DNA from 2 places in the Arthrobacter humicola genome. Region 1 is predicted to be linked to the other one. Evidence: riboswitches for the same ligand, from Rfam matches in the RefSeq annotation. Region 1 holds a riboswitch; the other holds the start of a gene.
What was found. A riboswitch is a leader RNA that binds a small molecule or an ion and turns the genes downstream of it on or off. The one in region 1 is predicted to bind cyclic di-AMP.
Positions count from the first base shown of each region.

Region 2: linked by a shared signal. The riboswitch ahead of ABD243_RS06690 (M23 family metallopeptidase) and the one ahead of ABD243_RS05480 (aggregation-promoting factor C-terminal-like domain-containing protein) in region 1 are both predicted to bind cyclic di-AMP.

Region 1 is NZ_BAAAQB010000012.1:224,065-228,119, reverse strand. It holds gene ABD243_RS05485 (sensor histidine kinase) at 1-1,145, shown strand, start outside; cyclic di-AMP (ydaO/yuaA leader) riboswitch at 1,327-1,486, shown strand; gene ABD243_RS05480 (aggregation-promoting factor C-terminal-like domain-containing protein) at 1,486-2,292, shown strand; gene ABD243_RS05475 (hypothetical protein) at 2,474-2,935, shown strand; gene ABD243_RS05470 (bifunctional glycosyltransferase family 2/GtrA family protein) at 3,113-4,055, shown strand, end outside.
Region 2 is NZ_BAAAQB010000019.1:46,963-51,017, forward strand. It holds gene ABD243_RS06675 (MFS transporter) at 1-500, shown strand, start outside; gene serC (phosphoserine transaminase) at 503-1,633, opposite strand; gene ABD243_RS06685 (iron-dependent transcriptional repressor DtxR) at 1,980-2,675, shown strand; cyclic di-AMP (ydaO/yuaA leader) riboswitch at 2,826-3,039, shown strand; gene ABD243_RS06690 (M23 family metallopeptidase) at 3,044-3,862, shown strand; cyclic di-AMP (ydaO/yuaA leader) riboswitch at 4,000-4,055, shown strand, end outside.

The DNA.
Region 1 (4,055 bases):
TGGCCTCGCTGGTGTGGACCATGGTGGTCGTGTCCGCAGGCGGGCTGGTGCTGATCGGCCTCGCCGGCACGGCGGTCATCCGGCGGACCATGAAGCCGCTGGAGCAGCTTTCCGAGGTGGCCACCAAGGTCTCCCGCCTGCCGCTCGACGCCGGCGAGGTGGCGCTCGGGGTGCGTGTCCCGGCGTCGGCCGCCCACCCCGGCACCGAAGTGGGCAGCGTGGGCTACGCGCTGAACCAGATGCTGGACAACGTCTCCAACGCCCTTGAGGCGCGGCAGGAGAGCGAAATGAAGGTGCGGCAGTTCGTCGCCGATGCCTCGCACGAACTCCGCACTCCGCTCACGGCCATCCGCGGTTACACGGAGCTGATGCGGATGACCGAGCACTTCACGCCCGACGGCGAGAAGTCCCTGGCCCGCGTCCAAAGCCAGTCCGAGCGGATGACCACCCTGGTGGAGGACCTGCTGCTGCTGGCGCGCCTGGACGAGGGGCAGCCGCTCAAGGTCGCCGACGTCGACCTCACCCAACTGGCCGTCGAGACCGTGAGCGATGAGAAGGTCATGGCCCCGGACCGGATCTGGCAGCTGGAACTGCCGGATGAGCCGGTGGTGGTGCGCGGCGATGCGGCCCAACTCCACCAGGTCCTCGCCAATCTCCTGTCCAATGCGCGCAAGCACACGGCACCGGGGACCAAGGTGGTCACGGGCGTCATGCGTTCGGCGGACGGCAGCGCCGTGGTCACTGTGACGGACAACGGCAGCGGCATCGCCCCCGAATTCGTCGGCCGAGTCTTCGCCCGCTTCGCGCGGGCTGACGCGTCGCGCACCAATCCGGCAGCCAGCTCCGCAGGCAGCCCTGCGCCAGCGACGGCGGGGGCCCGGTCCGGGTCCGCTGCCCGCATCGCTCCCGGCTCTTCTACCGCTCCTCTTTCCGGCTCTGTTTCCGGCAGGTCCGGGGGTGCAGCCGGCAGCAACGGGAGCGGATATGCCACGGCGGGCGCACCGACGTCCGAGGGCACCAGCGGGCTGGGCTTGTCCATTGTCCAGTCGATCGTGGAGGCCCACGGGGGGACCGTCGAGGTCACGTCCCGACCGGGCCGGACGGAGTTCGCTGTACGGCTCCCGGCCGTACCGCCGTCGGCGTAACCGGCGCCGGGGCTACAGGGTCGGCTGCCGGCACCCGCGCGGGGAATCTCGCGCAACGCGACACGCCGCCCCTGTGACCGCCGTTACCCAAATGTGACTTAAGCCCAGGAGTCCTGTACCGTTTTTCGAGTGCGGCCTCCATTTGTGCCGCATATCCGGATGGACGCCAAACTCTGCCGCTTCCCGGATTCCGCTGGACCAGGCAGAGGCGGGGGACCCAGAGTTCCCGGGCATTCTGCACACATGCGCCCTTGGGGTGAAGCCGACACGTGATATTCCGTGCGGCCGGATGACCTCATCCGAACCCGACAGCTAACTCCGCAGGCGTTGAGAGGCCATCATGACTGAATTCCAGGTACAAACGCGCCCTGACGGCGTTTCACATTCCCGCGCCGGCAAGTCGCGCCACCGTGCCGCACCGGCCCCGCAGGCGTCCGCCCTGTCGCGACTGGCCACCGGGCTCGGCATCACCGGACGCCGCGCCGCCGTCGTCACCGCCGCCTGCGCAGTACTCGTGGCAGGCGGCGCCGCCGCCAGCCAGGCCGCAGAGCCCGGCAGCTACGGGGCGACTGTTGCGAGCTCCCAAACGGCCACCACGGCCGATCCCCTAGCCAAGCTGAACTTTGAACGGGTCCAGGTCGCCGCGCCGGCAGCTGCAGCACCCAGCGGCGCGGTACCTCAGATCTCGGAGGTCAAGCCGGCCGAAGCACCGGCACCCGCTGCCGCTGCCGCTGCTGCCCCGGCCGCGCCGGCCCCGGCGGCAGCACCGGCGCCCGCTCCCGCAGCAGCCCCCGTTCCCGCAGCGGCTCCCGCGCCGGCACCGGCGCCGGTCGCCATCGACGACCCCGCCGGGGCACAGGCCTACGCCGCGGCCCAGCTGGGCAGCTATGGCTGGGCACCCGGCCAGATGCAGTGCCTGCAGAAGCTCTGGACGAAGGAATCGGACTGGAAGACGACGGCCACGAACGCCAGCAGCGGCGCCTACGGTGTGGTCCAGTCCCTGCCCGCCTCGAAGATGGCGAGCGCCGGCGCGGACTACATGACCAACTACCGGACCCAGATCAACTGGGGCCTGAACTACGTCAAGTCGCGCTACGGCTCCCCCTGCGGCGCCCTGAACTTCCACCTGTCCCACAACTGGTACTAAGCCGGCACCAGCCAGCAGCGCCCATGAGGCCCCGGATCCATCGTGATCCGGGGCCTTCGCGTATTTCGGAGAACAAGGTTTTCTCAAGGTCGGGGCGGGAGGCTTGGGCACCGCTGCCTCCATTCACCAAGTACGCGGGGTGCCCGCTCCAGGGCACGGAATCAAATTTCAGGAGCACAACATGAAAAAATGGGCTATTCCGGCGGTCCTCGCGGCCGCACTCTTTGTCGGCGCCGGACCGGCCGGGGCGGTGCCGTCGGGACCTCCGCAGCCCGCCGATCCAGCCACGTTCACATTGGATAATTGTGGCTTTCCGGTCACGGCGCAGCTCACCGGCAAGTTCAAGAACATCGCGACGCCTGCCGGCACTGTCATCAGTACGTCGCCAGGACTGAAAATCACGCTGACGGCCAACGGCAAGACCCTCAACTACGTGATCACCGGTACCAGCCGCTACACATTCCTCAGCGACAGCGTTGAGGTAGTCTCCACGGGCAGGAATCTACTGCTGCTCCCCTCGCCGGACGGCCTGTACCTGACCACCGGCAACGTCAACTACGCCCTCAACCTGGACAACTCGGAGCTGAGGAGGTTCAGCGGACCGGGCACTGCAGCGAACGTTTGTCCTCTGCTGGCTCCCTGACGGACTAACCGGGGGCAGTGCACCACCACCGCGTTGTGGGCACCGCCCCCGGTTATCTGTCCGGAGCTCCGGCAGCACGGGCATTGCAGACGACTCCGTGCGTCGCCGGCGGACTTCCACAGCCCCCGCACAGCTTGACCCTAAAGCCCTCATATGGACCGCCGGGACAGTTGAGCCATGACGTTCACAGACCAGGCCTCAGGAACCCTGCCACACTCCACCGCGACGCCGGCCGGTCCGGCAGCACCCGCCGCACTTTCCGGGCTCGCCGTGGCCGACGCGCCCGCCCAGGCCCGGTTCGGCGGGCCGCTCACCAGCCCGGGCGGCCGGCGCTCAGCTATTGACACGCGCACCAGCGAGCCGCTGCTGGACGTCACCATCCCGGTCTTCAACGAGGAGCGGGACCTCGAGGCGTGCCTGCGCCGGCTCCACGCCTATCTTCTGGGCTCCTTCCCGCACTCCTTCCGGATCACGGTGGCGGACAATGCCAGCACCGACGGAACACTCAAGACGGCGGAACGCGTAGCCCGTGAGCTCCGCGAGGTGAACGTGGTCCATATGGCCGAAAAAGGCCGCGGAAATGCGCTGCGCAAGGTCTGGCTTGCCTCGCCGTCGCCGGTCCTGGCATACATGGACGTGGACCTTTCCACCGATCTGGCGGCGCTCGGCCCCCTCCTTGCCCCGCTCATTTCGGGGCACTCCGACCTCGCGATCGGGACCCGGCTGACCCGCAACTCGCGGGTGGTCCGCGGGCCGAAGCGGGAATTCATCTCGCGCAGCTACAACTTCCTGCTTCAGTCCTTCATGGGCGCCCATTTCAGCGACGCCCAGTGCGGCTTCAAGGCGATCCGGGCGGATGTGGCCCGGCAACTGCTCCCGCACACTTTGGACAACGCCTGGTTCTTCGACACCGAGCTGCTGGTCCTGGCCGAAAAGTGCGGCCTGCGCGTCCACGAAGTCCCGGTGGACTGGACCGATGACCCGGATTCGAGCGTGGACATCGTCCAGACCGCCATCGCGGACCTGCGCGGCATGGCACGGTTGAGCCGGGACCTGGTCTCGGGCCGGATCCCGGTTCCCGAGCTGCGCGCCGCCCTCGCCCGCGGACCGCTTCCTGCTT
Region 2 (4,055 bases), on a different contig from region 1:
CCGGCGTAGCAGCCCTGGCTCCCAACTACTTCTGGTACGGCGTCGCGCTGGTGCCGGTGGGGCTGTTCGCGATCACCATGATGACGAGCGCCAACGGGTACGTCCAGACCACCACGGACCCTGTGATGCGGGGCCGGGTGATGGCCCTGTACATGGCGATCTTCATGGGCGGAACGCCCATCGGGGCGCCGTTCGTCGGCTGGGCGGCAAACATCGCCGGCCCCCGCTGGTCCATGGGTGTCGCGGCCGTTGCCGGCCTGCTCGCGGCCCTGATCGGGCTGCTGTGGATCATCCGGGCGAAGCAGCTGCGGCTCCACTTCAACCGCCGGGCCCGCGGGCTGCGGTACTTCCGCGTGGCAAGCCGCGCCGGCGCAATTGGAGCCGGCGGATCCGGGGCCGATGCAGCCGGCGCGGGCCCGGCCGCCCAGCCGGAGAGCATGCCGGGAAACGACGACGGCGCCGCACCGGCACGTGGCCGGGACGACGCCGTCGGACGCTGAGGCTACTTCTTGAGTTCTGCCACGACGAAGTCGATGCACTCAAGCAGCGCCGAGACGTCGTCCGGTTCGATCGCCACGAACGTGGCGATGCGCAGCTGGTTGCGGCCCAGCTTGCGGTACGGCTCGGTGTCGACGACGCCGTTGGCGCGGAGCACCTTGGCGATGGCCGCGGCGTCGATCGACTCGTCGAAGTCGATCGTGGCGATCACGTTGGAGCGGTCCTCCGCCTTGGCCACGAACGGCGTGGCGTAGCCGGACGCCTCGGCCCAGCGGTAGATCCGGCCGGCGGAATCCGCGGTCCGGGCGGAGGCGAAGTCCAAGCCACCGTTGGCGTTGAGCCACTGCACCTGCGCATCCAGGGTCACCAGGGTGGCCAGCGCGGGGGTGTTGTAGGTCTGGTTCAGCCGGGAGTTGTCGATTGCGGTCTGGAGGTCCAGGAAGTCGGGGATCCAGCGGTTGCTGGCCTTGATCCGGGCCGCCCGCTCCAGCGCCGCCGGGGAGAACAGGCCAAGCCACAGACCGCCGTCGGACGCGAAGTTCTTCTGCGGCGCAAAGTAGTAGACGTCGGACTCCGCCACGTCCACATCCAGTCCGCCTGCGGCCGACGTCGCGTCCACCAGCACGAGCGACCCTTCGTCGGCGCCGGCCACGCGCCGGACGGGGGCGGCCACGCCGGTGGACGTCTCGTTCTGCGGCCACGCGTATACGTCCACGCCGGCCTCTGCCTGGGCGGTGGGGCGGGTGCCGGGCTCGGCCTTGATGATGGAGGATTCGGCGAGGAACGGCGCCTTGTTGGTAGCCGAAGCAAACTTCGAGCCGAATTCACCGAAGGACAGGTGCTGCGCCTTGGTCTCGACGAGTCCGAAGCTGGCAATGTCCCAGAATGCGGTGGAGCCGCCGACGCCGAGAATCACTTCGTAGCCCTCGGGGGCGCGGAAGAACTCGCTGAGGCCATTGCGGACCGAACCGACGAGGTTCTTCACTGGTGCCTGGCGGTGTGAGGTCCCCAGCAGCTTTGTCGACGCCGCGGCGAGGGCCTCCATCTGTTCCGGTCGGACCTTGGACGGGCCGGCGCCGAACCGTCCGTCCTTGGGCAGGAGGTTGGCGGGGATCGTGATGCTGGTGTCGCTCACAGTGGCTCCAATTTTCGGCTGGTTCGTAGCGTGGCTGGGAGGTGGCCTGGCCGGATGGCTACAACGGACACCCCTTGTCATTCTGCCTGTTTTATTCTGCCTGACAGCCGCCGGCGATACGGAAAAGCCTCTGTCATAGTCCGGTCATTGAGACGGCCCGAGGGGCCGGCCGGCCGGCGCCGGGGGACCGTCCGCAGTCCGGATCAAAAATTATCCGGAGTAATTCAAAATAGGCTAGGCTGTTCTGCGAACGTACGGCGGATCTCGCCAGGGCGCATCCTTACACGCAGCCCGCACGCGGTACGGTGGGAATGACGCAAGGACTGCGTTCGAGGAGCTGAGCTGAATGACGGATCTGATTGATACCACGGAGATGTATCTCCGGACCATTCTGGAACTTGAAGAAGAAAACATCGTCGCCCTCCGCGCCCGCATCGCCGAACGACTCCGCCACTCCGGCCCCACTGTTTCCCAGACCATCGGCCGCATGGAGCGCGACGGCCTGGTGATTGTTTCCGGCGACCGGCACCTTGAACTGACCGAAACCGGACGGAAACGCGCCGTCGGCGTTATGCGCAAGCACCGCCTCGCGGAACGCCTGCTCGCCGACGTGATCGGGCTCGACTGGGCCTACGTTCACGAGGAAGCGTGCCGCTGGGAGCACGTCATGAGTGAGCGCGTCGAGCGCAGGATCTTCGAGATGCTCGACCACCCGACCGTTTCGCCCTACGGGAACCCGATTCCGGGGCTCGCGGAACTTGGCGGCGCACCCTCGGGGGCCCACGCGGACGGGGTCGTGAACCTGCTGGAGGCCATGGCCGGCTACGGTGCGGATTCGCGGATCACGGTCAACCGGCTCGCGGAGCCCATCCAGGTGGAACCGGAGCTTCTGGCCCAGCTCGATGAGGGCGGAATCCGCCCCGGTGCGCTCGTCTCGCTGGAGCGGGTGGGGGAGTACATCTCGGTCCGGGTCCCGGATATCGAGGGCGCCTTGGAGCTGCCGCCAGAGGTTGCCGCGCATGTCTTTGTAACAGTCGCCTGACCAGCCAAAACGTCACCGTCATGGGACGACCCATGAGTTCTGCACAAACGCGATCACGGATTTATCACCGAGCGGCTTAATCACCTATAGTTAGTGCCCTGTACCGATACCAAAGCGTTACCTGATCCGAAGCCGAGCCCTGCCAGCGGATCAGTCGCAGAACCACCTCCTGGCAGGGGCGGGGGAACCACTATCGGCTGCTTCTTCGTCAGCCTTGGGGTGAAGTCCGTCAGCGGCAAGCAGCTTTCATCGAACGATCCCCTAAGGACGCCTCGGTGACCGGGTGCTTGCAACGGCGGACCGGGTCTTTGATCTCTCTGACCCGAATCCGACAGCTAACTTCGCAGGCTCTCAGAGAGGAACCGTTCTTGACCACCCAGACCGCCAGGGGCCGTCGCCGCGCGACCGGTCCCGCTCCGGAGCCGCGCCCCGTCGTCGCGCATACGGCCGAACGCCCGCGTGACGCACACCGCGACGAGCGCCGCAGCCGCCGCAGCCCGTTCCGTCAGGTAACGGACTTTGCCGCCGCCAGCGGCGTGGGGCAGAAGGCCGGAATCGCGCTGGCCGCCACCGGTCTGGTCCTCACGGTGACGGTCCCCGTCACGAGTCCCGTCATGGCCTCGAACACCGACGGATCCGCAGTCTCGGCCGCAGTACAGCCGGACGTCACGGCTGCCGCCGCCGCAAAGCTCGATTTCAGCCGGACGGCCATCGCCACCAAAGGCGACCCGGACGGGAAGCTCAAGCAACTGCTGAGCGCCCAGTCCGTCGGCAGCATTACCCGGGCGGCTTCAGCCGGCACGCTGGGTCCGCCGCTGGACCAGCTGATCACCGCATCGCCCTTCGGCTACCGTGTCAGCCCCATCACGGGCGGCCCGGGGGAGTTTCACCGCGGCCAGGATTTCGCCGCCCAGTGCGGCACGCCGGTCCACGCCGCCGCCAGCGGCACCGTGACCTTCAACGGATGGCACCCCTACGGCGGCGGCAACCGTGTGGTCATTGACCACGGCAACGGTCTGGAGACCACGTACAACCACCTGTCCTCGTCTTCGGTGAAGGTCGGCCAGAAGGTCTCCCGCGGCGATGTCGTCGCGCTGAGCGGGACCACCGGCGCCTCCACGGGCTGCCACCTCCACTTTGAAGTGATGGTCAACGGCGACGTTGTTGACCCCCTCGGCTGGCTCTAATAAAGACGATGGAGAACTCTCAAATTCCCGTGACACGCCGTGATCTGAATGTGACATTGAGTCCGGAGTCCTGTAGGGTTTGAAGCACGCCAACTTTTCCGAAGTTGGCGCTCTTGAGTGGATTGCCTAGCTCTGCCACCGCTCAAGGTCCGTTCGCATTACATCGTCTGGCAGGGGCGGGGGAACCAATTTT